One region of the Brumicola nitratireducens FR1064 genome, then DNA from elsewhere that is predicted to be linked to it. Evidence: predicted binding sites of a transcription regulator. Region 1 holds the regulator's gene; each other region holds the start of a gene.
The links. Region 1 encodes FNR, which switches genes on or off when oxygen is low (the NO sensors DNR and NnrR bind a similar motif). Its sites were predicted from a motif close to TTGATCTAGATCAA; they were not measured.
Positions count from the first base shown of each region.

Region 1 (10,598 bases):
GCGAGGCACCCGAGCTGTTAACATTTTTATAATATACTCCTGCAAGGCTTATAGCTAAAAGAGCTACGAAGAGTATTAGTGCCTGTTTTGAATACATTTTATCTACTTTATTTACTTTTTATTAACGATTAAATTAGGTTTATTGATGAAGATCAAGACAACCGTAAGTATTATATCTTTTTGTACTTAAAAACATTATGATCCGTATGTAATACCTCAATAGCTTACTTAACTTGTTTCCCTTACTCAACTAGTGAGAGACAGTGGGTTGGCAATATTGCGATTTAGTTATTTTTTCTCTACGCGGAAGATTTATTGATATGAGTGAAACAAGCCAAGTACATCCTGATTACAATTATAAGGTAGTCAGACAATTCACGATAATGACGGTAGTTTGGGGCATTATTGGGATGTCATTGGGGGTATTAATTGCTGCGCAATTATTTGCTCCTGCGCTAAATTTTGATATTCCATGGTTAACTTATTCTCGTCTGCGCCCTCTACACACCAATGCGGTTATTTTTGCATTTGGTGGCAGTGCACTGTTCGCCACTTCGTACTATATTGTGCAGAGAACATCGCAGGTGCGACTCTTTAGTGACAAGCTGGCAGCCTTCACTTTTTGGGGCTGGCAAGCGGTTATTGTAGCGGCTGTAGTGACTTTGCCTCTCGGTTATACGTCTAGCAAAGAGTATGCTGAACTAGAATGGCCAATTGATATCTTAATTACATTGGTTTGGGTTGCTTACATAATTAACTTTTTCGGTACATTGGTTATACGAAAAACATCCCACATTTACGTTGCGAACTGGTTTTTAGGCGCCTTTATGTTGACGGTCGCTGTATTGCACATCGGCAACAGCATGGTCATACCCGTCACTTTCGGTAAATCATATCCAATCTATGCAGGCGCTGTTGATGCGATGATGCAGTGGTGGTACGGACACAATGCAGTAGGTTTCTTCCTAACAGCGGGTTTCTTAGGAATGATGTATTACTTCGTGCCTAAACAAGCTGGCCGCCCTGTTTACTCATATCGTCTATCAATTGTTCACTTCTGGGCGCTTATATCTCTATACATCTGGGCTGGACCTCACCATTTGCATTACACTGCGCTTCCTGATTGGACACAATCTTTGGGTATGGCTATGTCTATCATTCTATTCGTACCCTCTTGGGGCGGAATGATTAACGGCATCATGACGCTCTCAGGTGCTTGGCATAAGTTGAGAACCGACCCAATATTACGTTTCCTTATTGTTTCACTGTCTTTCTATGGTATGTCTACCTTTGAAGGTCCGATGATGGCTATCAAAACGGTAAACGCTCTATCCCATTATACTGACTGGACAGTTGGTCACGTTCACTCAGGTGCGTTAGGTTGGGTAGCCATGGTCACGATCGGCTCTGTATATCACTTGGTCCCAATTTTGTTCGGGCAACCAAAAATGTATAGCACCAAGCTTATCAATGTTCACTTCTGGCTAGCTACAATCGGTGTGGTTCTGTACATCGTTGCAATGTGGATGTCAGGCGTTCTGCAAGGATTGATGTGGAGAGCAGTAAATGCTGACGGCACTCTAACCTACTCTTTTGTGGAGTCATTAGAAGCCTCTAAGCCATTCTACATCGTTCGCTTCATTGGTGGCTTGTTCGTTGTAGCCGGCATGTTAATAATGGCTTACAACTGCTATCGCACAATCCGTGCACCTAAAGAAAGCATTGTAGAAAATACTGCAACCGCTGCGGCATAAGGAGAACGATAATGAAAAATCCACATGAGTTGTTAGAAAAAAACGTTGGTTTATTAACTGTTCTTATTCTAGTCGCAATTAGCTTTGGTGCTATGGCGCAGATCTTACCATTAATGTTTGACCAACAAGCATTAGAGCCAGTTAAGGGCTTGCGTCCATATACCGCCTTAGAGTTGGAAGGTCGTGACATTTACATCCGTGAAGGTTGTGTTGGCTGTCACAGCCAAATGATCCGCCCTTTCCGCTCAGAAACAGAACGCTATGGGCATTACTCAGTAGCCGGTGAATCTGTTTGGGAACGACCCTTCTTATGGGGTTCAAAAAGAACAGGTCCTGATTTAGCGCGAGTTGGCGAACGCTATAGTGATGAATGGCATCGCGTTCACTTGATGAATCCAAGAAACGTAGTACCTGAATCAAATATGCCGGGTTATCCATGGCTAGCTGAGAACACACTTGATGGTAAAGATATCGTCAAAAAAATGGAAGTTAACCGTATGCTAGGTATGCCTTACACAGATGAAGATATTGCAGGTGCTGAAGCTGCAGTAAAAGGCAAAAAGGAAATGGAAGCTTTGATTGCCTACCTACAGCAACTTGGGACTCATTTAAAATAATGGACCAGGGAACTATAGGCAGCATATTTACGGTTATCGTTTTCGTCTCTTTCGTTGGCGTTTGTTATTGGGCATTCAGCAGCCGCAATAAAAAAGGCTTTGATGAGGCAGCAAACTTAGTTTTCGATGACGAAGAAAAGAAAAACTTAAATAAAAAAGATCAGGAGTCTTGAACTTATGAGTATGTTTTGGACAATTTGGATATCAGTAATAACATTAGGTTCAATATTAGGCTGTTACGTTCTTTTACGTTGGTGTTTATCAAATAGCACTGGGGTCAAGGAAGGCGAGTCGATGGGACACGTTTTCGATGGCATAGAAGAGATGAACAACCAATTGCCTCGTTGGTGGACAATATTATTCTACATTTGTATTGTTTGGGGTGTTGCTTACTTACTCTTGTACCCTGGTTTAGGCGGGTATAAAGGGCTTCTTGGTTGGGAAAGTTCTAACCAAGGTGTGCTTTCACTTGAAGAGTCGAAGCTTGCATTGCAAAAAGACATTGAAGACGGTAATTGGAACGAGTATGCCCTGCAGATCAAATATGCAAATGAGAAATTCGATCCCATTTTTGCTGAGTATGCAAAAACACCGGTCGAGCAACTAGCAAAGAATGAAGAAGCTGTGCAAGTTGGCCAACGCTTGTTCTTGCAGAACTGCGCGCAGTGTCATGGATCGAATGCAAAAGGTGCAGCATCAGGTTTCCCTAACCTTACGGACAACGATTGGATATATGGCGGTTCTGGTGACAAGATCAAAGAAACATTAATCTTAGGTCGTCGCGGCGCAATGCCTGGTTGGCTCAACAGCATGGGTGAAGACGGCGTAGCCGAGGTTGTAGCATATACCTTGAGCCTAAGTGGTCGTGACGTTGATCAAGGCTTAAAAGAAGCCGGCAAAGCCAGATTCGTGGTTTGCGCAGCCTGTCACGGAATGGATGGTAAAGGCAATCAAATGATCGGTGCTCCTAACCTGACAGACAATATCTGGTTATATGGCGGCAATCAGAAGACTGTGACTGAAACTCTCTATTATGGGCGCAACGGTGTTATGCCGGCGTTTAAAGAGACGCTTGGTGAAGACAAGGTGCATGTCGTTGCAGCTTATGTTTATAGCCTGTCTCAAATAAAGTAAAAATACGACTCAAAAAGCCTCGTAATGACGAGGCTTTTTTTTACCCAATTCCGTATACTCTCCCACCGACAGCATAGTTAATTCACGCAAGTAAAAAAAGAGTTAAAGCATTATGGAAGAACTAGACGTTAAGCCTTGGTATAAACAGTTTTGGCCTTGGTTTCTAATCTGTATCCCCGTTTCATCATTTATCGTTGGCGGCATTGTAGTCAATTTCGCAACGGATGGTACCAACAGTCTTGTAGTTGATGACTACTACAAAGAAGGCAAATCAATTAATGCTAGATTAGATAAAATTGAGAAAGCAAAATCACTCGGTATCAGCACTAGATTAAACATAACGGACGATGTCATCTCCGTTGAATTTTTATCAGGTGCACCGCAAACCAGAGAGGCATTAAAACTAGATTTTTTTCATGTCACCCTAGAAGAGAGAGATTTTTTTGTGTTGTTAAGTGCCGACGCCAGTGGGATTTACAGAGCTCAAAACGATACCAGCGTAGAAGGAAAATGGCGGTTACGACTTACTCCACTTGACGAGAGTTGGAAGGTTCAAAAAACCATTACCTTACCGACATCGAAAGCGACTAGTTTTAATCCATAATGGCGGTACCCATACTCAATGGCTATTAATATTTCAAAAGGTGATTGCTTTCATTGTGGGCTGCCAAATTTAGAGGGTGACAAATACCCCGTCACTATTCTCAATAATAAACATTATATGTGCTGTCCAGGTTGCCAAGCCGTGGCGAGCACAATTGTCGATAACGGGCTAGAGAGTTACTACGAATTCCGGACTGAACCTGCAGCAAAAGGCGATTCTGCGCTTGACAATACGATGAGTAAACTTGCGGTTTATGACGAGCCGGAACTGCAAGAAGAATTTGTTTTTGATAGCGGTAAAGATAAACAAATTCAGTTAACTGTTGAAGGTATAACGTGCGCGGCCTGTGGTTGGCTTATAGAAAAGCAACTGGCAAAAGTAAGTGGCGTTAAACAGGTTGCTGTTAACGTAGGTGCAAGGCGAGCGATGGTTACATGGAATGATGATGAAATTCATCTTTCACAACTGCTTGGCAAGCTTAAAACTATTGGCTATGAATCACTTCCCTTTCAAGCTGATAAACATGAAGCGTCATTTCAAAATGAACAGAAAAGTTATCTAAAAAAGCTCGGCCTAGCGGGTATCATGACTATGCAGGTGATGATGTTAGCCATGGCTCAATATTTCGATCTCTTCGGCGATATGGATGCTGAAACAACCCGCTATTTCAATTGGGTCAGTCTTGTTTTAACTACCCCTGTTGTTTTGTATTCAGGCAGTGTTTTTTATCTCAGCGCTTTAAAATCCACATTAGCAAAAACGATTAATATGGATATTTCAATTAGCATTGCCATATTATCTACCTATATCGCTGGGATAATCACAATCAATCAAGTTGATGCTGAAGTGTATTTCGAATCAATTTGTATGTTCGTTTTCTTCTTGCTTATTAGTCGCTACTTGGAACAAAGAACGCGTCATAAAGCAAATCAAATATCTTCAAATATGTTAAAGCATATTCCCGTCACCGCATTTAAGTGGGTAGATGGCGAACTGAAGTCCGTGTTAGCTAAGCAGTTACAAGTAAACGACCTAGTACTTGTTAAGGCCGGTGAAATCATCCCAGTGGATGGGGAAATCACTGAAGGACAAGCAACCATTGATGAATCGATGCTAACAGGTGAGTTTGAGTCCGTCGAAAAACAGCAGGGCGCACAGGTATATGGCGGAACAATCAACCAGCTAGGTGTTATTACTATCAGAGTCACTACATCGCTTAAATATGCGATGGTGAATCAAATTTTACGGCTGCAGGAAACGGCATTAGCGAACAAGCCTAAAGTTGCCTTGATGGCTGACAAACTTAGCCGTCACTTCGGTGCGATTGTATTGGCATTTACAGCTATCACTTACACATTTTGGTACTTTCAAGATGGTCCAAATGCATTTTGGATCGCTATTTCTGTGCTCGTTGCTACGTGCCCCTGCGCTCTTGGTTTGGCTACGCCTTCTGCCTTGACGTGTGCAATGGCTAAGTTAAACAAAGGCGGCATATTGCTTAAACGAGCCGATGCACTCGAGCAACTTACTGAAATAACAGACATCGTGTTTGATAAAACGGGTACGCTAACCCGTGGAGAGTTTTCTATCGAAAGAGCTTGGTTTGCTGATGACCAGCAGCGAGATAAACTGCTCTCAATAGCCACAGCATTAGAAATAAGATCCGAACACCCTATTGCAAAAGCCTTTGCAAAACTCAACATAAATACTAAAGACGAGCAAATTGACGATTTTAGCTTAAGCATTGGTAATGGCATTGCAGGTAAGCTTAACGGGCATGTTTATAAACTAGGTTCAGCTAACTTTGTTAATTTAACTGGGTGCCCACCTTTAGCTAATGAGCTTGATAATGCCACAGTGATACTTACTAAAAATGACGCTGTTGTCGCCGCGTTCTGGTTAGTTGACCAAATAAAGAGTGACGTAGCAGCAGTACTGAAGAAATTAAAGCGCTATGACACAAGTATATTAAGTGGTGATAGCGAAAAAAATGTTAGCTTTGTAGCACACAAGTTAGGCATTAATAATAGCTATGCACAATGTACCCCGTCACAAAAGTTAACAACAATAAAGACCATGCAGCAGCAAGGTAAAAAAGTATTGATGCTTGGCGATGGTATTAATGACGCTCCTGTATTAGCGGCAGCGGATGTGTCTTTGGCCGTAGGTAATGCGTCAGACTTAGCGAAAAACGCAGCCGACGTTATTTTGCTTAACGCACGATTGGATTCTCTTTCTTTGGTGTTGGCTATGGCAGACAGAACCCGGCGTAAAATAAAACAGAATATGGTGTGGGCAATTGGGTATAACGTGCTAGTTTTACCACTAGCAATGGCTGGTTTTTTAACGCCTTGGATGGCTGCTCTTGGCATGTCTATTAGTTCCATCATTGTGGTAATTAACTCTACGCGGCTGCTTAAAGATTAAGATAAAACCCTATAGGTAACGGAGTCTATTGAAAGTATGAGTATTATTTATGTGTTGATACCCCTTGCTATCATCATTGTAGGTATCGCGATCGTTGTATTTTTTTGGGCTGTTCGGTCGAATCAATTTGAAGACCTCGATCGCCAAGGCTATAGCATTTTGTTTGATGACGACATCAATACCCAGGATAAAGAAGCTGATCAGAGTATCGTTACACTAAACAAAAGTAATGGCTCCGACAGCAACGAGTCGAAGCCAAGCACTGTCGATAAGTAATAATGGTCGACATTAACTACATAGGAGCTTTCTTAATTGGCATCGCCGGAGGTGTTCATTGCATCGGTATGTGCGGTGGTATTGCCAGTGCATTTTCATTTGCAATTCCTAAAGGGCAATCACAGCTTCCCTATATTTTTTCATACAACCTTGGTCGTATAGTCAGTTACACGATTGCAGGTGCAATTACTGGTTTTATAGGCAGCATTGCAACCGTTAATATTCAATCCGCATTCCCTTTTTTGCAAATTATTAGTATTGTATTTTTGGTTTTATTAGCGCTTTACATCAGCGATTGGTACAAGGGTTTATCTTACTTAGAAAAACTAGGTGGAAGTCTTTGGAGAAAAGTAGCCCCTCTATCCAAAAAACTTATTCCCTTCAAAAACCCATTGTACACTCTACTGTATGGCATGATATGGGGCTGGTTACCCTGTGGTTTGGTTTATTCGGTGCTGACTTGGTCTCTGGCCAGCGAGTCGGCAATGCAAGGTGCGCTTGTAATGTTTTCTTTTGGCGTAGGGACACTCCCTACGCTTTTTGCAGCGAGTTTAGGAGCAAGCTTTTTAGTCCCCATTTTTCAACATAAATTGACTAGGATTACGATCTCTTTGCTGTTGCTTCTATGTTCTTTGGCCTTGACCTTAAACCTAGTTATGAGCTAACTTAACGGCATAATTAACAAGGATGAATAAGTAATGGCAAAAGCCCCCGAACTTTCGATTCACTGTCAAAGTTGTACCTTTAGTCACTTGTGTTTGCCGGTTAGTTTGAACAAAAATGAATTGGAATCGTTAGACGACATTATTGAGCGCAAAAAACCTCTACACAAAAATGATAAATTAGTTCGCCATGGCGATGATTTCCATTCTTTGTACGCTGTACGCTCTGGTTCGTTTAAGTCATACGTTAGCGATAAAGATGGTGTTGAACAAATTATCGGCTTTCATTTCCCTGGCGATATTATTGGCTTTGATGCATTAAAAGACAATAAGCACGGCAGTTCTAGCCAGGCCCTAGAAACGGCTATGGTATGCGAGCTCCCCTACGATACCCTCGACGAGATGTCGGTGAAATTTCCAAAGTTAAGACAGCAAATAATGCGCTTCATGAGTGCGGAAATTAAACATGACCATGATTTAATGATGTTGCTCAGTAAGCGCAGCGCAGAAGAGCGGTTATTGCACTTCTTGAGCCATTTATCGCAGCGCTTTGAAGAAAGAGGCTTTTCTGCAAAACAGTTCAACCTATCCATGACCAGAAATGAAATAGGCAACTACCTTGGCTTAACGGTGGAAACTATCAGTAGATTATTAACCCGCTTTCAAAAAGAAGAATTAATAAAAGTTGATGGCAAATTAATATCCATTATTAATTTTGATGGAATTAGGCAGCGTTTACCCGATATGGAAATTAACTTTACTAACGTTTGTTAGTGCAAATAGTAAACATCTCATGTGCTCTGTTATTTTGGCTCTTTCTGCGCAGAACTTAATAGAGCTAAACTTTTAACTTTTTTCGGCAATTATTTGATCTGCGGCAATAGCTTAACTGGTGTATTGAACAAAAAGCATCCACACTACAAACTTATATATCAGTGTTGGAGAAAATCATGTTTACGTGTAAAAAAATACTCGCTGTTACCGACCCCACCCTCGAACAACAAACTCCGGTGTTGCGTGCGCTGAAATTTGCGCAAAGAACAGACGCTACAATAATCGTGTTTTCCTGTATTTATGATAAATCTTACGATATGACCGCAGTGCTTAACAGCGAAGCACGTGTCAATATGAAAGAGGCCATGGTTGAACAAGAAAGATTAAAGATAGAGGCTCAAATAAAACAACTCAACCTAACAGGTAAAGTTAAGATTGACATAGTTGTTGTGTGGCATAAAAAATTACATGAAGCGGTAATAAATACCTGCAGTGATTATGGTTGTGACCTTATTATAAAAGCGACTAAGAAGCATGGATTACTCTCTTCTAGTTTATTTACTGCTGCAGATTGGCACATTGCTCGAAACTCATCTGTTAACTTACTCTTAGTAAAGTCTCACGAATGGCCACAAAAACCAACTATACTGACTGCAATCGGTGTTTCGGCTAAAGATGATGAACATGTATTCTTGAGTGATAAAGTGGCTGAAACAGCATATGAGTTATCTCAGCTACTTGATGCGAATCTTCATTTTGCCAACTCATATGCTGGTGCACCGGTCCAAGTAACGGTCGAAGTACCTAGTTTTTCTCCCGAAATTTACAATAAAACGGTGCAAGAAAGACATACTACACAATTAAATACACTGGCTGAGAAATACAAGGTCAACGATACTAATATACATGTGCAGGAAGGATTACCCGAAGATATGATCCCAGCCATTTGCCAGCAATATAAAGCCGACCTCGTAGTTATTGGCTCAGTTGGAAGAAAAGGATTAACCGCCGCACTCCTAGGTAATACAGCGGAGCTTATTATTGACTCAGTTGATTGCGATACCTTGATTGTAAAAACAAATTAAATTCAGTTGATATTAGCAAGAGCCAAGCTTATGCCAGAAAATTAAGCTATTGCGACCTAGGCAGAAGCTTTCTCTACTCGCTTTCTCAACTAAATACTTAAAGCGTTTAACTTAACGCCTCTTTGTTAATTGCTTACCAAGCTCACAAGCATTAAAATGACACCCATCGAAAAACGCCATATTTTTTTGTATTCTATGGAAGCATACACAGACCAGCGTTTTTATTTTGAATGAATTGACCCAGCTTATGGGTTGTCGGAATGCATAATGAGTGAAGAAACAGGCTTTAACCAAAAGCTAAAATACAGTAACGATAAATTAGCAAAAAAAATACGTAGAAACGTTGGCAAAGCTATAGACGACTACAACATGATAGAGGATGGGGATGTTGTGATGGCCGCCATAAGTGGTGGGAAGGATTCATTTGCCATGTTGGATATTTTGCTCAGTCTGAAAAAATCAGCTCCCATTCATTTTGATGTTATTGCAGTCAACTTAGACCAAAAACAACCCGGCTTTCCAGAGCATGTCTTACCTAACTACCTAGAATCAAAAAATATCCCCTACTACATTATCGATAAAGACACATATTCAGTTGTGAAAGCTAAGATTGACGAAGGTAAAACCACCTGTGGTTTGTGTTCTCGACTTCGTCGTGGCAGTTTATATTCGTTTGCGGAGAGCATAGGCGCAACTAAAATTGCACTTGGGCACCATATGGATGATATGGTTGAAACAACTTTTTTAAACATGTTTTATGGTGCCAAATTAAAATCAATGCCTCCTAAACTACTGTCTGACGATAAGCGAAACATTGTCATTAGACCCATGGCATACTGCCGAGAAAAAGATATTGTTCGATTCGCTGAGCTCAATGAATACCCCATAATTCCGTGCAATCTGTGCGGTTCTCAAGAAAATTTACAGCGTCAAAATATTAAAGCGATGCTCACTGATTGGGACAAAAAAACGCCGGGCAGAATAGAGAATTTATTTAAATCTTTTCAAAATATCAGTCCAAGTCAGATGGCAGATAAGCAGTTATTCGATTTTGACACATTAACGATAGACCGCAGTGCACCAAAGAAAGAATATAAATTCAATAGTGAAGAAATTTCATCGACCAATATCGATGATTCACTTGTGATACAAATTGCAAATATATAACAAGGAATAATATGAAAATTGGACTTGCACTAGGTGCTGGTGCTGCGAGAGGCTGGGCTCACATTGGCATCATAAGGGCCTTGCAAAAAGCTGGCGTT
Region 1 is NC_016041.1:2,001,566-2,012,163, reverse strand. Features, by position in the region: gene GNIT_RS08740 (hypothetical protein) at 1-97, opposite strand, end outside; gene ccoN (cytochrome-c oxidase, cbb3-type subunit I) at 321-1,754, shown strand; gene ccoO (cytochrome-c oxidase, cbb3-type subunit II) at 1,766-2,371, shown strand; gene GNIT_RS08725 (cbb3-type cytochrome oxidase subunit 3) at 2,371-2,544, shown strand; gene ccoP (cytochrome-c oxidase, cbb3-type subunit III) at 2,549-3,505, shown strand; gene GNIT_RS08715 (FixH family protein) at 3,618-4,109, shown strand; gene GNIT_RS08710 (heavy metal translocating P-type ATPase) at 4,128-6,536, shown strand; gene ccoS (cbb3-type cytochrome oxidase assembly protein CcoS) at 6,573-6,812, shown strand; gene GNIT_RS08700 (sulfite exporter TauE/SafE family protein) at 6,815-7,477, shown strand; gene fnr (fumarate/nitrate reduction transcriptional regulator Fnr) at 7,511-8,248, shown strand; gene uspE (universal stress protein UspE) at 8,425-9,333, shown strand; gene ttcA (tRNA 2-thiocytidine(32) synthetase TtcA) at 9,601-10,500, shown strand; gene rssA (patatin-like phospholipase RssA) at 10,512-10,598, shown strand, end outside.

Region 2 (10,598 bases), 1.6 Mb from region 1:
AATATGAGAGCGAGCCTGCGGGCCCAAGTTGGAACCGCAAACTCGCTAGACCAGTGAATAATATGCGCTTATTTCTAAGCGTGTTTCTCTGCTGCGCTTTGGCTTTCACTAGTAGCCGCGTACCATATCAACAAACCAAACGCGATCTTGTTAACCAAATCAGCAAGGTTGTACACTATGTTAAGTGTTTCTTGGTCAGCTGTACCCGTCATATAACCAAGCACGTAACCAATTGGGTATATCGCCCAACCTACCGTCACGATCCAACGCATTGCTTTGTATGCATATGTTACAGCAGGACTCGCGTTTGCTTCAGCAGCTTTTCCGGCTTCGCCGAAGAAGATTTCATATAGAATATAAAACCAACCCAACATACCGATTACAAAGCCTACTGTAATATTTAAATAGCCAGCTTCTGACATGTATCCTGGTATAAGCATCACTAAAGTACCAATTAGTAGACGCCAGAATATTCCAGCAGATGCTACGCCGATTGCACGCAGTATCAAATAGAATTCAATCATAAGAAGTGGCACTGTTAACAACCAATCTATATACCTATACACGGTAGGTGTCGATTGCGTAGCAACCCATACATCGCGCATATAGAAATAGTGAACGGCTGCTATGAAAGTTACTAGCGCTGATACTACAAGCGAGGTTTTCCATTTGGCGGTTACGCCCTGCGTTTCCCAAAGGAAAAATACAGTTGACGCCATTAATGCCATAGAGATTAGCCAAAACGAAATGCCAACAAAATCGTCGGATTCTAAATTAGCTGCGGCACTTGCAAAGGTGGGTAACATTAATAAAAATAATGCGGTAACCATCATTTTTACATTGACGCTGACGTTGCTCAGCGAGAAGCTTTTTGTTTTGTTATAAGCGTTTTTTGTAGTCATAATTTTTTCTCTGTTTATCCTTTAAAAAAATTTTTATGGTACATGTTCATTAGAGGATCTTGTTTCTTGTGTTGCTCTAATGACAAATTTCTACGCTCTATTACAAAATTGGTTGAAATATTTACAATAAATTTACAAGTTAGCCGGAAAGAATTTTTGACGCGTTTCTCTATACCTCAGTGAATTCAGAGCTTATAGCGTTTTCTATAAAATTTAAAATACTATATAAATTGGCGTACTTAAATTTGATCTTTCCAAATTGAAAGTCTCATATAACGACTCTTAAGCTTCTAATTTTATTAAAATAAGAGATTTTTGCAGTCAATAATATTGATAAAAGAGCATTTTTATTAATTGAAAAAAATCCTTTCTAATATGCACGCACCAGTGTTTTAGGGTGAGAGCAATATTATTAAGTATCGCTCGATTAACAGAATAAGAAGATGATAATAAGAGTCGATTGTAAATAAAGTGTTAATTTGTTGGGTTGAGAAAGGCTACGCCGCGGTTTTTATTTTTTACTAAAAAACGCGAAACTCGGGTTAACTGTATTCACGCAGTATCAACGCGTCGCTATGCAAATACTAAAGTCTTCGTTTGATGAATAATAACGCGATCTTGTAAGTGATATCGAATACCGTTTGCAAGCGCATTCACTTCACAACGCTTTCCTTTTCGTACCATATCTTGTGCTGAATCGCTGTGACTAATGCGCAATACTTCCTGTTCAATAATAGGGCCTTCATCAAGGTCTGAAGTTACGTAGTGACATGTTGCGCCAATTAGCTTTACACCTCTTTCATATGCCTGCTGATAGGGTTTTGCTCCAGCAAATGAAGGTAAGAAACTGTGGTGGATATTGATTGCTTTCCCTGCGAGTTTTTTGCATAAGTGGTCTGGCACAATTTGCATGAATCGGGCAAGTACCGTTAAGTCAATTTGGTAATGTTCGAGTAATCTTTCAACTTCCTTAAACGCTGCTGTTTTGTCCGTAAAATCAATAAAATGAAACGGTACTTTATACCAATCGGCATACTCACGCATGGTTTCATGGTTGGCAATAATGCATGGGATATTGCACCGCAGCTCACCGGTGTGCCATCTATGCAGCACATCAATTAAGCAATGAGACTCTCTGCTGGCCAATAGCGCTACGTTTGCATTTTTTTCAGAATCGCTGAGTTTCCAACGCATGTCGTAACGTTCAGCTACTTTGCCAAAAGCATTTACAAAGTCCTCGTGATCCACGGCAATCGATTTCGCATCAATTTCGTGGCGCATAAAAAAACGATTGAGCTGCAGGTCGGTATGATGACTAGCCTCCAGAATGTTCGCACCATGCTCTGCGAGAAATTGGGAAACAGCCGCCACTAGTCCGGTTTGGTCGGGACAGTCGATAACGAGACGATAAGTTGAAAGCAAAGCAAATTTTCCTTTTGCGTTGATGAAGTGATGTTTTGGATATAAAGTATACCGTGGGTGCTTTTTAATTGGTAAGTAATTTTAGTTGTATACCTACATAGCACTTGCTTAATGACAGTTTTCGTTGTGATCTAGGTCAATCCAGTTTGCGGTAAATGTAGCCGCAAGACTAAAGTCGCATTATTGTCATCCGAACTTTGTACTATAAATGTAGCTTAAAGAATGAGCACGAAAAATAGCGCACAATGATGGCGCTGTATTTTATATTTAGTAATTTACGTCAGGTAATAGGGAATGGATATGACAAGAGTAGCGTTAGTAACAGGTGGAACACGCGGAATTGGTGAAGCGATTTGTATAAAGCTTTTTGAAAAAGGATATAAAGTTATTGCCAACTACGGCGGCAACGATGTCAAAGCAGCTGAATTTTCTGAGCGGACCGGAATTCCAACAGCAAAATTTGATGTGTCAGACTTTGATGAAACGGCTGCAGGCATAGCGAAAATTGAAAGCGAATATGGCCCGATTGACATATTGGTTAACAACGCCGGTATTACTAGAGATGGCACAATGCACAGAATGACTTTTGAACAATGGAACGCAGTTATTCAAACTAACTTGTCTTCTTGCTTCAATACTTGTCGTGCAGTCATTGATGGAATGCGCGCAAGAGAGTTTGGCCGCATCATTAACGTTGGTTCTGTAAATGGTCAAGCGGGTCAATATGGACAAGTTAACTATGCAGCCGCTAAGTCTGGTATTCATGGGTTCACCAAAGCTTTAGCATTAGAAGGGGCGGGCAAGGGGATCACGGTAAATGCCATCGCACCTGGTTATGTTGACACTGATATGGTGCGAGCTGTGCCTGAAGAAGTGTTGGTGAAAATTATTAAAACAATCCCAGTTGGTCGTTTAGGAAAACCTGAAGATATTGCCAACAGCGTGGCTTTTTTAGTTGATGACGAATCTGGTTTTATTACAGGCTCTACATTGTCTATAAACGGCGGTCAACATATGTACTAAGCAGTTCTGCATACATTGGCAGGGCTCATTGCTCTTTGCGATAGACCCGCTGTAATGCGGCAACGCTTTGAACTGATAAATTAATAGTAAAAACGGAGGCCATAGTGCCTCCGTTTTTGAGTTTAGTTTTCTGTTTATGAGCGAGCTTTTTGCGATATATCTAAAATTCGAGTATCGCATTAAATGTGGTAGTTGAAGGGAACCCATCGGCAATCAACTGATTTCGGCTTTGAAATTCACGAATGCCAGCTCTGGTCGCGGGGCCGATAATGCCGTCAGCGCCACCAACATCAATACCCATGGAATTTAACTTTCGCTGCATCTGAGCCATTTGACTAATGCTATACTTAGGGAGTTCTGGTAGTGGCTTGCTCAATTCATCGTTGCCTAAAATACGATTGGCGAGCTGACCTACCGCAATGCCATAAAACTCAGAATTGTTCCAACGTAAAATAACGTTAAAGTTGTGATAAGCCAAAAATGCCGGCCCTTCATGTCCTGCAGGTACAATTAATGTAGATGGAATATCTGATTCACCGACACTACTGCCATTGGCTTTTGTAATATTCAACTTTGCCCAATGACTGATTGGTTTTTTCTCGTTACTTACACCGGCATAATCGAAATCAGATGGCAGCACTACTTCACGCCCCCATCGGAGACCGGGTTTCCACCCTAGTTTATTTAAAAAGTTTGCCGCTGACTCAAGTGCGTCTTTTTCACTATTCCATAAATCGGCTTTGCCGTCACCGTCGCCGTCAAGCGCATATTTCATGTAAGCGGTGGGCATGAATTGTGTGTGTCCCATTGCCCCAGCCCAAGACCCAATCATTTGTTCTTTATTAAGTGATTCGCGATCCATAAGTTTTAATGCAAGCATTAACTCACCGGTGAAATAGCCACTGCGACGAGGGTCACATGCCAGTGTAGCTAATGAATCAAGTGTAGACATTTTGCCTTTATAATTGCCAAAATTAGTTTCAAGCCCCCAAAATGCCAGTAAATAATGACCAGGTATCCCGTACTTTCTGGTCAACTCAGCTAAAAACTCTTTTTTCTCGGAGAGTGCCTCGCGGCCCTTCTCAATACGCCATTGATTGACTCTTGCGCTGTAGTAACTAGGGAACGTTTGAACAAATTCGGGTTGATTGCGATCGTATTCCAACACTTTAGGAATTTGCGTTAAGTTTGGAATTTCAGCTGCTATACGAGCTTCTGACACGCCTTGTTGCAGCGCAATTTCTGCGAGATTGACTTTACATTCAGCAAAGCTAGGCTGCTTTTCGGCGGCAGGCTCAACCATCGTTTGCGCATGGGACGGTGCTGCTATTGAAAGTAAAATTGAAAACGCAGATAGAGACGAAAGCAAAGTTGCTCCTCTCTTCCTGAATGACCTGTTAATGTGAGAAAGCGGTCGAAACATAATATTGAGTATTCCCTAATACAAAAAATGTGATTTACGTTGACGAATACAAACGTAGTCAAAACTAGAAGACGAGATTATTACTTATACAGACCATTAAATACACAAAAAGTGCGATAGTTCGCACTTTTTGTATTTTTGCTTAAAAGGTAGTTAAGCCGATAGCGATTTACAATACCTTAGGAATACTTATCAATGAACTCAGTAATCAACGGGCGAATATTCTTACGATACATTGAACCGCTAAATATTCCATAGTGACCTGCACCCGGCTGAAGATGATGTTTACGCATGTTTTTAGGTATGTTTTGACAAAGATCTTGCGCTGCTTCAGTTTGCCCAATACCGCAAATGTCGTCTTCAGCGCCTTCAACGGTTAGCAGGGGAGTGTTGGTAATTGCATTGAAATCCACTGGCTTACCATTGTAGGTAATCGTTTTGTTTGCTAGTTCGTTGTTTTTGAATACACGTTCAATCGTTTCTAAATAAAACTCAGCAGGCATATCAAGAACTGCCATATATTCGTCGTAAAATGCTCTAAAGCGCTCGCTATCTTCGTGTTCACCAAACAGTAAGTTTTGGAAGTATTTTTGGTGTTTTTTCATGTGGGCTTCTTTGTTCATAGAAATGAACCCGCCTAACTGCATAAATCCAGGATAAACTTCACGCCCTTCGCCGGGGTAACCAACCGGTACTTTCATAATAGCGACATTTTCAAACCAGCTCATTGGATGCTCGTTTGAAAAATCATTCACGCGCGTTGGATTTTTACTGATATCTATTGGACCAGCCATTAATGTCAGTGACTTCGGTATATTTGGATTTTTGTCTTGTGCCATGACTGCGGTTGCAATTAACGCTTGAACAGTCGGCTGACAGATAGCAATTAAATGTGTCTCTGGGCCTAAGTGATTCATCATCTCAATCAAATAACTGACATAACAATCGAATGAGAACGGGCCTTCTTCTAACGGTACTTCACGAGCGTCCAACCAATCCGTGATATACACTTCATGACTTGGCAATAAGGCCTCCACAGTTCCCTTCAATAAGGTTGAGTGATGCCCAGAAAGCGGTGCAACTAGCAATACTTTGTCTTTGTCAGTTTGCCCTGCTTTATTAAAATGGATCAGGTTGCAGAATGGCTTTGCGAATACAATTTCATCTTGAACCTTAACTGCTTTACCTTTTATATCAATTGTAGTGATATTAAAGCCCAGCTTGTCATAGCGTTGCGTTACTCTCATTGCTGATTCGAGCGTGGCACTTGCAATTCGTCCGCTCCAAGTGTGCGAATAGGGGTTGCTGGGATGTGAAATAAGCTCATTAACTAAGCGAAAACCTTCACTCATTAACTGTCCACTTTTTGCAAAATAATCGTATGCTTGATAATTCATCACGTCTCCTAGTACTTCAATGCCAGCAACGGCGTTGGGCAAATGCTAGATAACTTAGCTCAACAGTTCTTGCTGGGTAAAAAAAACTCCAAGTGCTTGGACCATTACATCCTTGCGCTTGGAGTTGATTTATATAGTATACAACCCGTATCGGTGTGTATAGATAGAGCTCATTACTTAGCTTTAGCAGCCGCGCTCATTTTAGCAGTCATCTCTTCACTCAAGCCTTTGATCATTTCGCCAGCTTTAGTTTGAGCGCCAGAAACTAGGGTATACGTTTCTTTTGCTGCTTCAGTTACTGTCTGCTGTAAACCTTCTAAATACGCTTTTTGCGCTTCAGCAAGGCTTGTTACGTCTTTCTGCTGGCTTGCAGTTTCAGCGAATGAAACACCGCCGCTTAAAAGCGTAGAGAAAAGTGCATTTTGTTTTTCAGCTAGTGCTTGAAGAGTAGACATGTTTAATGTCGCTAATTCAGTAACAGGCTTCATTGTTTCTTTAAGTTGTTCATTCATTTGGTCTAACATGATATATCTCCAATATTTAGAAAATTAAGGGGTAATTACGCTTTTGTTTCAACTTCTGTTTGCTTTTCAGGTGTTGCTTTAACATCAGTTGTTTTAATTTTTGCCGGTGCTTTTACTTCTTCAGCACTTAGCGTTGCAACTGGCTTCGCCGCAGTCTTAGGAGCTGGCGTTGCTTTCGTTACTGGCTCCTGTGCTACCGTTTTTGAAACTGACTTCGTCTTGGTAGCTGCTTTGGTCGTTTGTTTTTCCGGCGTTGTCTTTCCTGCTTCGGCAACAGGTTTAGCTACTGCCTTCGACGTCTTAGTTGAAGCCGTTTTCGATGCGGTCTTCTTCGCTGGCGCTGCTTTTTTCTCTGGCGCCGCTTTTACTGAAGAAGCCTTTACAGACGCTGCCTTTACTGGCTGTCCTTGTGCAACGGCCTTACTGACTTTCTCTTTTGCTGCTTCAGTTGCTGCTGTGATACCAGACTGCATTACATCTGTGTACTGCTTTGAGACTGCACTGACGGTGTTATAGGTCACTTTTGAGTTGCTGGTTAAGCGTTCTCTTACCGATTCTGCATATACAGACTGAGCAGCTAAAACGCCTTGCACTTCAGTTTGTTGTGCAACGGTTTGCATTAACTTCACGCTGTCTTCAACTAGCCCAGAGAAAAATTGGGTTTGTTGCTTAGTCACAGTTTCTATCGCTTTTACATTAGCGGCTAACAGCTCATTAACTGGCTGTGATGACTTTTTCATTTGTTCTGAAAATTGACCAAACATACTCTTTCTCCTGTTTATTTGATTAGGCTTTGCTGCGTTGCAACATTTGACATGTTCAAATAATATACGATATCCAGAGAAGATCAAGAAATATTTTGCTGCACTGCAACATATTTTTCATTTGAATGAGGTGAGTTTAGAGGTGTTGCAATTAATTATATGATTTAGTTGTCTTTTTTGTTTTTTGGGTTCAGGTTCCAGGTTGACATATTTTGCTCCATGATTTTTGAAAACATGCCAATAGGACTGTTGTCGACCATATTTTTCATTAGCCCTTGAACTTTATCTTGCTGTGCTATGAACTGCACGATGCTCTGTTCAAGATATTGTCTAACGAATACTTCCATATCGCTATCATAAAATCGAATAAGCTGTTTGAGCAAAACATCAGTTAATAAAGACTGTTGTTCGTTGGCTTCTGATTCACTAATGATTTGCAGTAGTACCGACTTCGTAATGTCCGCTTCAGTTTTTGAATCAACTATTTTGAACTCAGTTCGATCGTTTATCAGAGTCTTGATAAAATCTAGATTGACATACTTGCTTTGTGAACTGTCGTACAAACGGCGATTCGGATATTTTTTAATGACGACCAAGATAACCTCTAAGAAATAGTAAACAACAAAAGGTAAGGCAAAGCCCTCCCAAAAAACGAGTACAAAATAAAAAGGCTCAATTAAGAGCCCTTAAATTCTAGCCTAATTAATAAAAAGTTGCTTGGCTTTCATTTATAGCATCAACGTTGTGTCGCTTTTCATTCATCCAAGCGTTTCAATACGTAGTCTCCTGGAGCGTCCATAATAGCCGGATGTTGTTTACTTTGGCCGGGCTGTGGTGCTTTAATTTTTTTACCAGAAGTAGATTGCATCCATTGATGCCAGTCCGGCCACCATGAACCATTGTGCTCTTTCGCGCCATCAAACCAGTCTTGTGATGAATCGGGCAATTCGTCATTTAACCAATGTGGATATTTACCACCTTCAATGGGGTTAATAACACCAGCCAAATGGCCAGAACCAGCCAGCACAAAACGACTGTCACCGGATACTAGTTTTGCCCCTTCATACGCGCCTTGCCACAGAACGATATGATCAGCGACCGTAGATAAAAAGTAGCTAGGCATATCAATCTTGCCTAAGTCAATTGGTACTCCATCAATAACCACGGCACCAGGGTCTTTCAGTTTGTTTTCCCAATAGGTGGTGCGCATGTATTGTTTGAAGCATGCTGCTGGAATGTTCGTTGCGTCGCTATTCCAATACAAGATATCGAATGGCGCAGGGTCTTTACCTTTGAGGTAATTTTCTATAAAAAATGACCAAAACAAGTTGTTCTCACGCAACAGACTGAAGCTCATGCCTATTATTCGGCCATCAAAAACGCCTTTAAGTTCTGCGTTTTGTTCAATCATGGGCAGCATGTCTTCAGAGAAGTAATTTCCAACTTCTCCCGGCTCGTTAAAGTCTAATAAGGTCGTTAAAAAGGTGAGTGATGCGATTGATTCGTCACCGAGGGCTCGCAAATAGGCGGCGGTCATTGCCAATAACGTACCGCCAACACAGAAACCGGTTAAATTAACCTGCTTTTGTTTTGTTATGGCTTTTACTTGTTCAATTGCCTCGAGTGGCCCTTTGCGCATGTAGTCCGTAAAGTCATTGTCCGATAATTCTGAGGTCGGGTTCACCCATGAAATCATGAATACCGAATACCCTGCGTTCAGCAAGCCCTTTACCATCGACTTCTTTTCATCTAAATCAAGAACATAATATTTATTGATAAAAGGAGGCGTTATTAATACAGGTACTTGGTAGTGATTTTCTTGAATGGGGGTGTAATGAATAAGCTGGATGAGTTCATTCTGGAAAACAACTTTTCCGGGGGTGTATGCTAGATTTTCACCTAGTTTAAAGGCATCGCTGTCAGACTGTCGCATTTTAAATGCTTCCAAGGGACTTTTTTCCAAGTCCTCAAGGAAGTTCTGCATACCTTTAACTAAATTTTGACCTTTGCTGTTAATGACTTCTTCACAAACCTCAGGATTCGTTAGCACGAAATTTGTTGGTGAAAGCGAATTCACGTATTGACGTGTGAAGAACTTCGCTTGCTTTGCTGCTTTCTCATCGCTGAACTCAATCGCGTCAATCATGTTGCTGAGCATATCGGAATTAGCTAAATAAGATTCCTTTATGTATCGAAATACTGGGTTTTGATCCCAATCGCTGTGCGCAAACCTGCGGTCAGAGGACTTGTTTTTTGCTTCTGCGTTAGACGCTTTTTCGTCGTTGTTATTATCGCTTAGGCTCTGTCCCATCATTGCTTTAGATGCTTGTTGCCACAAGTCGGTTTGTTTTTGCATATACTGCATTTGTTGCTGAATGAGCTTATTCGAGTCAACTTTAATATCGCCGTTTAACAAGGCCGCTAACTTTTGCGGATCGAACATGCCTGGCACTGATGCGCCCGCGCCTTCTGCGGTTTTATTTGTTCTTGTTAACACCTCTTGAGCCAAGGCGTTAAATACGGTTGCATATTTTTCAATATAGGCTAAAACTTCAGTTTCATCCGTACTCATATTCATTCTCCATTCTATGCTAGTCGGACTTTTTCTGCCCTTTTAAAAAACCTTCCATCATTTTCTGATACGCGGTAAAGCCCGTCAGTCCGTTCTCTAGTGACGGTTTAATGAATGTTTCAAAGGCTTTCTGTGGATCCTGCGCGCATTTCTCTGCTAGTTCTTCTGTTATGCTCGTGTGCAGTTGACTAAAATCCGGAAGTCCAAAAATTTCGCGTGCTTCGGCGGGGCTCAGTTCCAATTCTATTTTGACTTTCATAGGGTTTCCTTCAGAGTAAGCCATTGCAAAATAAGCAACGTAGTACACCTAGACAGCGTATTTATCGATAACGTTTCTATAAACAGCCGGCCTAAATAATAACGACGATAGCGTTTTTTATTATTGCTGAACTTTTAGCCTATGCCGCAGCCTAAACAATGTCTATAGTTTTCGACTATTGTAGTAGGTTAATTATACATTCTCATGTGCGTAGTCATGCTTAACAGAGCGGTGCCCTCTTTTATTTTAACGGTGTATGACTAACAGGATGAATAAAACGTCTCGCTTCGAGACAATATACAATTACAATGC
Region 2 is NC_016041.1:443,025-453,622, forward strand. Features, by position in the region: gene GNIT_RS01905 (bacteriorhodopsin-like) at 75-902, opposite strand; gene purU (formyltetrahydrofolate deformylase) at 1,476-2,324, opposite strand; gene phbB (acetoacetyl-CoA reductase) at 2,625-3,347, shown strand; gene GNIT_RS01920 (lytic murein transglycosylase) at 3,508-4,770, opposite strand; gene GNIT_RS01925 (polyhydroxyalkanoate depolymerase) at 4,950-6,167, opposite strand; gene GNIT_RS01930 (phasin family protein) at 6,341-6,691, opposite strand; gene GNIT_RS17600 (phasin family protein) at 6,727-7,455, opposite strand; gene phaR (polyhydroxyalkanoate synthesis repressor PhaR) at 7,620-8,051, opposite strand; gene GNIT_RS01945 (PHA/PHB synthase family protein) at 8,210-10,027, opposite strand; gene GNIT_RS01950 (hypothetical protein) at 10,047-10,286, opposite strand.
Region 2: the regulator FNR is predicted to act here: its motif matches at 2,451-2,464, upstream of phbB (acetoacetyl-CoA reductase).

Region 3 (10,598 bases), 1.8 Mb from region 1:
AGAAAAGACAGCAAGTTGTTGGTTGGCCTGAAAAGCTTTTCGTTCGGATAAACGGATTTATTCCAAAGCTAGTCGACAACGCAATTCAATCTAAACTTACCGTTATAAAACGTTATTTACAACAATCTTAGAAAGCCAGATTGTTATTTTGATAAAAAGAGGATATTCCTATGAAAGCGCATCAATCAATCGCTAAATCAATTACTAAACTCGGAGTGGCGGTCCTATTTGCTACATCGTCATTGACCACTATTTCATTCGGTACTTTTGCAGCAGACGGCACTTTTGCAGCAGACGCTACTTTTGCAACAAAAAGCCCTGAATCGCAGCTTCTCGAATTGCAACAACAGTGGGTAAAGGTAAATTATCAACTAGAAGGTGACGCTCAAGAAGCGGGATTTGATAGCCTACTCAAACAAGCCCAAGCATTAGTTAAAGCCAATCCAGAAAATGCCAACAATTTAGTTTGGTTAGGTATTATTGAGTCTAGCTATGCTGGTGCCAAAGGAGGCTTAGGCGCCCTTTCATTAGCCAAGGATGCAAAGAAATCACTAGAAGCTTCGATGAAACTTGACGATTCTGCGTTGAGTGGGTCTGCCTATACGAGTTTAGGCACGCTTTATCATAAAGTACCTGGCTGGCCGATTGCTTTTGGAGATGACGATACAGCCAAAAAAATGCTAGAAAAGGCCATATTGATCAATCCAAACGGCATTGATTCAAACTACTTCTATGGTGAGTTTTTGTTTGACGACAAAGAGTATGCAAAAGCTAAGGAGCATTTAACGCTGGCTCTACAAGCAGCGCCGCGCTTAGAAAGACCGTTGGCAGATGAATTTAGACGAGCTGAGATTAATCAGTTGATGGAAAAAGTTGATAAAAAAATGAAAAGAAAAGGCTAAGACCGAGTCTATCAACTATTTTCAGAGTATGGACTTGAACTTGAATAGCCACTTTGCTTTAAATCATATAGTGAGTCATTGTCATTCAACAATGACTCACTACTACCTTATCTTAGTCTAACTTTCGCCATTATTTGCTATAAAGATTCAAAACTTTCAATTGTTAAACTAATTTCGCAATTTAATAACTTTGAGATTGGACAGTTTTGCTTAGCGTCTTTGGCTGCAGCAGCAAAATCGGCTTCATTAATTCCGGCAACCTTGGCTTTTAGGACTAATTCTGATTTTGTCACCGAAAACCCGTCACCGTCTTTGTCTAAACTAACTGTTGCTCTTGTATCTAGCTCACCGGATTTTAAGCCTTTTTCGGCTAAACCAAACGACAGGGCCATGGTGAAACAACTGGCGTGAGCAGCGGCGATCTGCTCTTCTGGGTTAGTCCCTTTTTTATCATCGAAACGGGTGTTGAAACCATACGGTTGCTCATTAAAAGCACCTGACTGGGTAGATACCGAACCCTTTCCTTCTTTTCCTAACCCTTGATACTTTGCGCTTGCCCAATTTTTGATAGTCATAAATTCTCCTTTGTAATGCGTGTATTAATGGGTATGAAATGCAGCCTCATGAGATCACATTTGCTTTTTTCTGGTGAAGTCAGCCAACGTAGGAAACATTTAAATTATCATGGTATACCAACAGCCTAGTACATAATTGACGTCTTCGCCGAGTATTAAAGCTGACTTGAATTGTTCTGCCCTGTTTAACTTTCTAATCAGAGGGTATATCATTCAAAATTCTTACCGCATGCATTTTGCATAATCAATAGCAACAAATAGCTCGTTTGACGCTAGGGAAACAATGATTAAAAACGCTTTCGTTGTCATAGTGTGTTCGCTTTTATTTGGATACTGTTCAAATAGTTTTGGCTATTCACAGACCGACGACAATCAAGAACTCGCAAAAACGGCGACACTCCGGATAGGGTACGATGACAGTCCCCCAAATCGATATACTGACAAAGACGGCAACCCGAACGGGTACGACATTGAATATTTGTCCAACATCTTGGACGCAGCAAACATAGATTATCAATTTTACAGTTATCCTTGGAAGCGCATTGTGCGTCATATCGAAACGGGTCAACTTGATATTGCGATGTCAGCAGCAAAATTAGAGGAGAGGGAAAAATTTGCTTTTTTCTCAGAGGAAATCTTCAAGCTGAGCTCAAATATTCTGTTCATTGAAAAAAGTTACACAGAACAGTTTAAAGAACTCAATGCGCTGTCTTTGCTTCCCTCTATCCCTGCTCAAATTGGGGTGATGCGAGGCACGTCATACTCTGACGAGTATCAGTCGCTATTATCTGACTCAAATTTTGCAAAAAAACTCGTCGCTTTGAACGATGTGCGCCAAGCGCTAAATCTTGCGATAACAGGTCGCATAGCTGGTTTCATTGCAACAAGAGAAGTTGCTCTGTATGAGTTAGCGCTGCGCTGCCAAAGTCACAACTTCGTCGAAGTCTATGATTTACTAAAAAACGAAAGCACCGCTTCTTTTTTGATGTATTCCAAAAAAACCATCAGTCGTGACTTAGTCAATAAAATCGATCAAGTGATGAAACGTCTCGAACGTCCAAACGAGAATTTAATTGACGTTGATGCCCACTGCGCCAGCTAAAAGCAAATCAACGTTCGTTGCTATTTTTAACCATAATCCAATATTAGCAGGTGTAACCCATTATCTTTGTTTGACTTAAGTCAATCATTGCCCGATACAGACATGATAGTGTTAGCGTAGAGATGTTTAAATCAAACTACTACGGTGCATACACTATGAGTATTTATAAAAAGATTATCGTTGCAATAGATTTCAATGCTGAGCATGAACACGTGCTTGAGAGAGCAATGAGTGTATGTCAAACGCCTGAAGACGTCAGCTTAGTCTATGTTTCAATGCCAATAGTTTACCTTCAACCCTTACTATATGGGGGTGAATATAACGCAATGACGGATGCTGAAACAGTAGACGATGCCAGAAAAAAGTTAGAGGTAATTGCAGACAAGTTTGGCATCAACAAAGAACACGTACACATCAAGACCGGTGATATTTCTGATGAAATAAAGGCACTGGCGAATGACACGAGTGCCGACCTAATTATCATTGGCACCCACGGTAGAAGCGGCATTAAAGCACTGCTTGGTTCTACCGCAAATGCAGTTTTACATGGCGTTAAGCAAGACGTACTTGCTGTGCGAATGCAAGATGATTAATGAGTATATATCATCGATTTAAAAAACCACGCGCTTGCAAGAAGGCAAGCATGTGTTCTCTTTTTTTCTTTTGTACTGCATTCGCGGTTTGTTCAGACCAATTACTGGTTTTTTGATTTTCGCCGCGTTGCGTGTAGTAATTTTGAATTTGGTCGTCGTAGTTATCCACATCAGATTCAGAGCGAGACGAGTCATAAACATCTTGATGAAGAATGACATCTACGGGGAAACGAGGCTTCACTTCAGGTTGCGCATCAGGCCAGCCCAGACACAGACCGAAAACAGGATATACTTGATCCGGAAGTTGCAATAGTTCAGAAACTAATTTTGGATCGTTGCGGATCCCACCAATAAAAACCGCACCAAGTTCTACTGACTCAGCACCTAACATCAGGTTTTGCGCCATTAATGCAGCGTCTACAGTTGCTGCAATAAAATGCTCAGTGTTGCCCTCTAAAGCGCCCAGGTTTTGTTTTAGACAAGCATATTCAACTCGCCTTAAATCGGCGCAGATAACCAAAAATTCGGCTGCAGATTCTATCCATTTTTGACCACCCGCCAACGTCGCTATTTTTTCGCGAGTATTTTTGTTATTTACTTGGATCAGGGAATATGACTGAATGAAGCTTGATGATGCGGCGCCTTGCGCGCACTCAATAAGCTTGTGTAATAAATTTACGTCAATCGGTTTATCAATATACTGTCGAATAGAACGGTGAGATGACTGAGCTTCAAGAATTGGGTTCATATTACTATTTTAAACCTTATTGTTATGTGCAAGAAATACAAAAATACCGACAATCATTTTGTCAGCTAGTGTCGTTATAGCTAGTTTTTTTTTATTCGCTTTCACCACCATTTGCATCATGGGTGGTACGCAGTTTCAACGGTATACTATCAAATTATTTGCCGATACTGTCAATTGAGCGCCAAGCTTAAAAAAACACAGGACACATTAACGAACTAGCAAAACTTTCTTTTCCCGATTCTTATAAATCACAGCTTAAAACGCATGCTGTTGTTTTGGCCTGTTTGTATTTGAAATGTTCATAAAAGTAGACTACTTTGTAATCAACGGACAATTTGCACTCGATTGCAAAACTATAAGGGATTAACCAATATGTTTAATAAATTTGTATTTGCTTTACTACTTCCGATTCTTTTAACGGGATGCGCGTTTTCACCTAATGAAATTCAGGTGGCAAGCAGCCAGCCATTAGTCAGTTTTTCAGATGTGACCGATGAGTCTGTTGGCAAAGGCGTTAGATGGGGCGGTGTTATTCTTGATTTAAGTAAACAAGATGACAGCACCACTGTAACGGTATCTCAATATCCACTCTTACAATCAGGTCAGCCAATTTATAAACAGCAAAGCGGAGGAACTTTTACCGCTAAGTTTAATAATTCTTTGAATCTAGAAAATTTGCAACAGGGCGCGATACTGACGCTTGTCGGCAACGTTGAGCAATTACAAAAGCCTGAGACAAGTCTTGATGTGTCTCCTCTAGCCACCATACAAACTAGCAATTTTTACGTTTGGGAGGGCTTTTCAAGCGCCAATCATCTAAGTTCGGAAGATAACAGCCCTACTTCTATGGACCGCGGAAAATGGGGATGGCGGGTAAAAAACGAAAAAGAAGTGAACAGGGAACGTCAAGAGCGAGAGGCTCAGCGCCTTAGCCAATAACAAACTGTAGCGTTGCTTTGCACTAGTCACACAACTTCATGCCGCTTATCAGCGCACCGTCTTTAACATAGTCTATGACGACGTCGTCTCTAATGAGCAGGGCGTCGTTTCTTAAACCGGTAAGATTGCTTAGCAAATTCTTTGAGTTCACTTCTACGCAAACCAAATAACCATACTTAATGCCAGTTAACTTGTCACCAATCCACTGCTTTATAGGTTGAGACATATTGTTAATTTCAATCGAGGACGGGTCTCTCAACTCTGACATCAGGTAGTCTCTCGCTATGTCTTGGTAATTTTCAGGAAATGGGCCGTAGTCAGCTTCTTTTTCTTGCGTAGGGCTTGGTAAGGTCACACAAGCAGATAAAAGTAAGATAGTTAAAATAGCTATTGTCGTTTTCATAAGAATCGATTCCCTTGAGGTAATTTGTATTGTTACACATTAACGCTGTTTTTTGATTATAGAAAGGGGCAAGGTGTATTTATAAATTCTATAGTCGCTTTGACGGCAATAGGAGCCTCAAGGATGTGTATACAGCGAGGAAAATAAATAGTCCTAGTAAACAAACAAAAAAGCCAGTCACGTTTACCTGACTGGCTTTAATTTGACCATATGGTTCCTAGGCTATTTACCTGTATTTACGTAACTAACGCAGCGACCTTGATTGCGAAACATGGAACCATCGTTACGACGTAAATCTTTCCATCCGTCTTTTTTACATTGATTTTTATCGCGTGGGACAATATAAAGGTCAAGTCCGACAATAACCGGGTCATGATCAGAACTACGATATGCATCAGGTGCAAATAATGCATCTTGTGCAGTAGCCTTAAAGCTTGTGTCGTAATCTAAAATATCAGGCTCATCAGCGTTGATAGACCAAATGCTGACTGCAGTTACTTGTTGCGCTAAAACAGAGGTTGCCAGCGCATAATCAAGATAACCAACCTGACTATCAAATACGTATGAATAAGCTTTTTCACCGCCAAATTGTTTAACCATGTCAACAAAGCCTGATGCTTGTAAAGCGACAATTGGATCTTCTTTATCGTAACTATTTAAATCACCAATAATTAAATAATCAGGGTCGTCACTGCCGGTTGGGTCAGTCGCTAACCAATCAGCAAGCGCCTTTGCTGCGTCCGTTCTCACCAAGTTACAGTTACCTTGGCCGTCTTGAACATCAAAATCACCAAACTCTTCGCAGTCAGACCCTTTCGATTTAAAGTGATTAACGACAACAGTGACTCGCCCACCTGCTTGATTTTCTTCGAATGTTTGTGCTAGTGCGGGTCGGTTTTTGGTATCGATAAATCGAGGATCAACAACAGAATCAAGGATTGCAAAATCGCCAGCTAGCGATAGGGCACTTTTCTTATAAAGTATGGCTACCTTAATTGCGTCGGTTCCGATAGTCCCCGTATCGACATAGCCATATACCTCTTCGCCGATGGCTGCATTGATGCCATCAGCTAGATCTTTCACGGCGGCTTCCGGGTTATTTTCAATCTCTATTAGGCCAACAACATCTGCATTTATCTCTTTCAGTGCTTGAATGATCTTCGATCGCTGACGCTCAAACTCTTCGGCAGTATCTGCACCACGGCACGATAGCAGAGCTGGACCACAGCTGTTTCCAAATTGGTCGAGGGTGGTAAAGTAATTTAATACGTTAAAGGAGACGACTTTTAATCGACCTGCAGTTTCTGGTGCACTGGTGCGAGGATTTGTCGCAACATAATCAGCCCCTTGCGTTGGCTGAATGCGGTATGCACCAAACGACTGATGCATAATACCTTGTACATTTGTTACTGTGTCACCACCACGAAAACGATTATCAAGTGTAAATTCTTGGCCATTCGGATGTATTGCTGGGTCAGGATTTTGCGTTGTGCGTCCGTCATCTAGCAAAATTCGTCTTGCGGCGTTAGCCGCTAGTAAATCAAAATACTCATTTGAGTCTGGGTCGACTACCGCAGTTGGCGTGTTTAAACGTTTATCATCGCCTAATGGTAAAGTAAGGCCAATTTCACCAAAGCGGTCAAAATTAAAGTAGTCACCAATCACTAGTTCTTGCGGTATTACTATCCGCATCCCTTCTAAGGCCTCTAATTGCAGATCATCAATAATTGGCAAATTCAGCACTTGTGCGACAGGTAAAGCTTGGTCATTCGCTAAAACAGTGACTGTTGATGCGCTCACTTGTGTCATTCCACCAAACTCTGATACAGAACCTGTGACGCTCACCCGGTCGCCAATAGTTACGTCAACGTCGGGGTTTGAATTATCAAAAACAAATAAAGCCTCGGAGGTTAGAGGGTTACCATCGCCTACCTCAGACTGCACGAAAAAGCCGCGCAAGTCACCGTTATCGATACTATCGTTGCGTTGAAAATCACCTACTACTATGCCCTCAATGCGCACATCCAGCCCGTTTACTTGAGTTGCATTGCCAGTACCTTGGATGAATGAGATAGCAACTGTTTCAGGACCTAATGGTGATTCATTGACGAATCCCTTTAGCACTTTTAAATTTTGTACTGCGAATGCTTCGGTCCCACCATTTGCTTTTGCAGTTAGTCGAATGGTTAATTCACTACCAGTCCCTAATATTGGCGCACGCAATGGCTTAAAAACATTAGACAGCACAGTGCCATTTACAACAAGTGGGTCATTAAGACTAACAACTTTTCCGGACTCTAGCGTATATGAAAGGTCAGCCGACTCATCTGCGACCGCACGCAACAATTCAACTTCAGAGTCACCATCTATTGAAGCTGTTACCTTAAATACATCACTGCTTTCAAAGTCGCCCATGGCGCCCATATCAATTTGCAGACCTAACTCAGTTTCGCCGCTAATATCGAAGACCCAAGATGCAACTACCTCGTCAGTCGTGTCTGCGTTTACCGTATCAACGATCCCAAAAAATTCTTCTGTATTAGTACTGGCCACAATGCCTATACTGTCACTCGAAAAAGTTGTAGTGTCATCTAATACAGAAAAAGGGATAGAGCTTGAAACACCACGTTGATATTTTTGAAATCCATCAGCTGCGCTTGAAAAAGCATTTGTATATGGATTTTGGTACTCAATTAAATTTAGGCTGCTACTGCTGACCATATCGTACGCAATGGTCGTTTCATCAGCATGAACAAATCCTAGAGCGATCATACTCAACGACGCTGCTGGCAAGAGGTGTTTTAAAAGCATATTGTTCCCTTTCTGTCTCAGTTTTTTGACATTTTATTATTACATTCCTAGTAATCGTAAAATAAACTATAAGCCTGAACTATGCAACAGGGGCAATATTCTCAGCTTTGCTGCACATATATTGTGCGGCCGCGTTTCAGGTTTGCATACTGAATAGCGTTGCTAGTAAAAGTAGCTATCTTTCAAGTGCTCTGACCCTTTGATTTGCTCTATTTCACTTCATCATTAGTAAGAACTGGATAGATATTAAAAATAGCTTTTCAGTCTTGAACTCGAATACCTCATATATTTGGTTTTTTCGACCGTCTGCTTACTTCCAAATGTGAACATTCGGTAAGCCCCTCGCATAAACCCATCACCTTACAATCCTGACCCGCTAATATTGCGTTTCAATTTAAGCTCGATGGTTTCCAGCACGTGAATAGTGAAGTCTTCACTTTTACTCTCAAAACTCAGCTCGGTAGCAGCTTCGACCTCCCCTAATGCAACTCGCGTTTTAATTAAAAAGCCCATTTTGGAGGCTTTCACAATCATCGCATTACTTAACAATTCGACTGCTTGCGTAAGGGTCTCCGTGTCCTTCTGTATCTTAACCAACACTGGCGCACCTTGATGATGCTCAACCAATATGGCATCGATACCTTGATTTCGATGCACTGGGTTATAATCAATTCCAGCTAAGCACTGCAATGCCCCTAGATTTGCATTTTCAAAGGATTTTCTGCCTTTTTTCAACAAGTGAGATTCGGTTTTAATGGGTTTATCTAGCCTCGATTGCGACAGTTGAATAGCGTCCTCTGACTGGTCAATACCAATGTATTTCCTGTTTGTTAAGCTTGCAGCGACACACGTTGTGCCGCTGCCGCAGAAAGGGTCTAGTACAAGATCATTCTCATTGGTAACCAATTCAATGATGCGCTCCAAAAGAAGCAATGGCTTTTGTGTTGGGTAACCTACTCTTTCCTTCGCTTTTGGGTTCAGATAAGGAATATCCCAAACGTCACTTAAGGGCACTCCTTGCTTGGCGTCTGCCTGCTGAATATTGCCCTCTTCGTCGCGGGCATAAATAGACTTATTGTGCTTGTCTCGGGTGCGCCGCTGTAGGATTTGATCAAGGTTGGTTGCCTCGGAGTAAGGCATAAAAATCTTATTGAAGCTAAAATCACTCGTTTTACTAAAGAAGTAAATGTTTTGATGGCTTGGCAGAAGCCCCTTTTTGGCGTTAGACCAACGTTTGTACTGCCATATAATTTCAGACTGAAAAAACTCTGAGCCAAATACATCATCAAGTACGCCTCGCACAATATGATTAGCCATTTTATCGCAGTGCACAAAAATGCTGCCGGTATCCTTTAATAAATCACGCATTTTAAGAATACGTTGGTGCAGGAATTCTGCATAGCTCGATTCCTGCTTCCAAATATCGTCAAAGCTAAATTCTTTGGTGCGTTGACGATTTTTAAGTTTGTGTTTTCGCTCAGTAAAAAACGGAGGATCCAAATAAATCAAATCGACTGAGGAATCAGCAATTTCGTTCATTTTTTCTAAGCAGTCACCTAGCAATAATCGATTGGCCGCTGTGGTCATAGTGCTCATTGTAGGTGGGTTTCTCCGCAGTTTTGAAACATATAAAGATTCGTAACACAGCATGTTACCCACTGATATTGTGCACAAGCAAGTATTTTAAAAAGTTGTTTATACAAAGTTAACTCACTATGATGGTGCAACGGAAATAAGAGAGAACTCAGATTGATGCAGTTGAGAAAAATACTCGTTAAATCGTTCAAAAAAGGCGGTAAACACGACGACATTCATATTGGCGGTAGTCGTGGCTAATAACTCAGCAACGGAAAGCCCGAACAGCCCACCTTCAGGTGGCAATAAATTCACAGGATGGTTGGGTGACACATTACTCAGTATTACCGGCTGGCAGTTTGAGGGCGAATTACCTCAGCACCCCAAACTTGTTTTAGCCGTTGCGCCGCACACCTCGAATTGGGATTTCTTTTTAGGTGTTGCATTGCTGTTCGCTTTGCGCATCAAAATCCGGTTTTTAGGAAAACACAGTATTTTTGTACCCGTCGTTAAACAACTGCTTGAATTGATTGGTGGAATACCCGTTGATCGAAAGTCAGCGCGCGGTGTTGTAGGCGAAGTTGTGAAGGAATTCAATTCTCAGGCTAAGATGATTTTAGCCGTTGCACCAGAGGGCACTCGCTCACCTAAGTTTCCGTGGAAAACCGGTTTTTTAGCAATTGCACATCAAGCGAATGCACACGTTGTGCTCGTTGGCTTTGATTTTGCGCGCAAGCGAGTTGTGTTTGGCCCGGTTTTTTTAAGTGAAGGTAATTTTGATGAAGATATGCAAAAGGTCTATCGTTTTTATTCTACGATCACCGCTAAGTATCCTGAGAATGTAGTTTACCCGAAAGACATGTGATGAGATGAGAAAAGAGTATTCTGATTAACGAATGTCGACTCAATTGAACTAATCTAAAGTTAGTTCAACATCGCTCGAAAAACGC
Region 3 is NC_016041.1:198,111-208,708, reverse strand. Features, by position in the region: gene GNIT_RS00885 (SDR family oxidoreductase) at 1-131, shown strand, start outside; gene GNIT_RS00880 (tetratricopeptide repeat protein) at 171-902, shown strand; gene GNIT_RS00875 (OsmC family protein) at 1,040-1,477, opposite strand; gene GNIT_RS00870 (substrate-binding periplasmic protein) at 1,761-2,579, shown strand; gene GNIT_RS00865 (universal stress protein) at 2,735-3,172, shown strand; gene nfsA (oxygen-insensitive NADPH nitroreductase) at 3,183-3,920, opposite strand; gene GNIT_RS00855 (Slp family lipoprotein) at 4,293-4,859, shown strand; gene GNIT_RS00850 (hypothetical protein) at 4,882-5,262, opposite strand; gene GNIT_RS00845 (ExeM/NucH family extracellular endonuclease) at 5,485-8,073, opposite strand; gene GNIT_RS00840 (DNA-methyltransferase) at 8,434-9,669, opposite strand; gene GNIT_RS00835 (1-acyl-sn-glycerol-3-phosphate acyltransferase) at 9,902-10,513, shown strand; gene GNIT_RS00830 (pseudouridine synthase) at 10,562-10,598, opposite strand, start outside.
Region 3: the regulator FNR is predicted to act here: its motif matches at 2,650-2,663, upstream of GNIT_RS00865 (universal stress protein).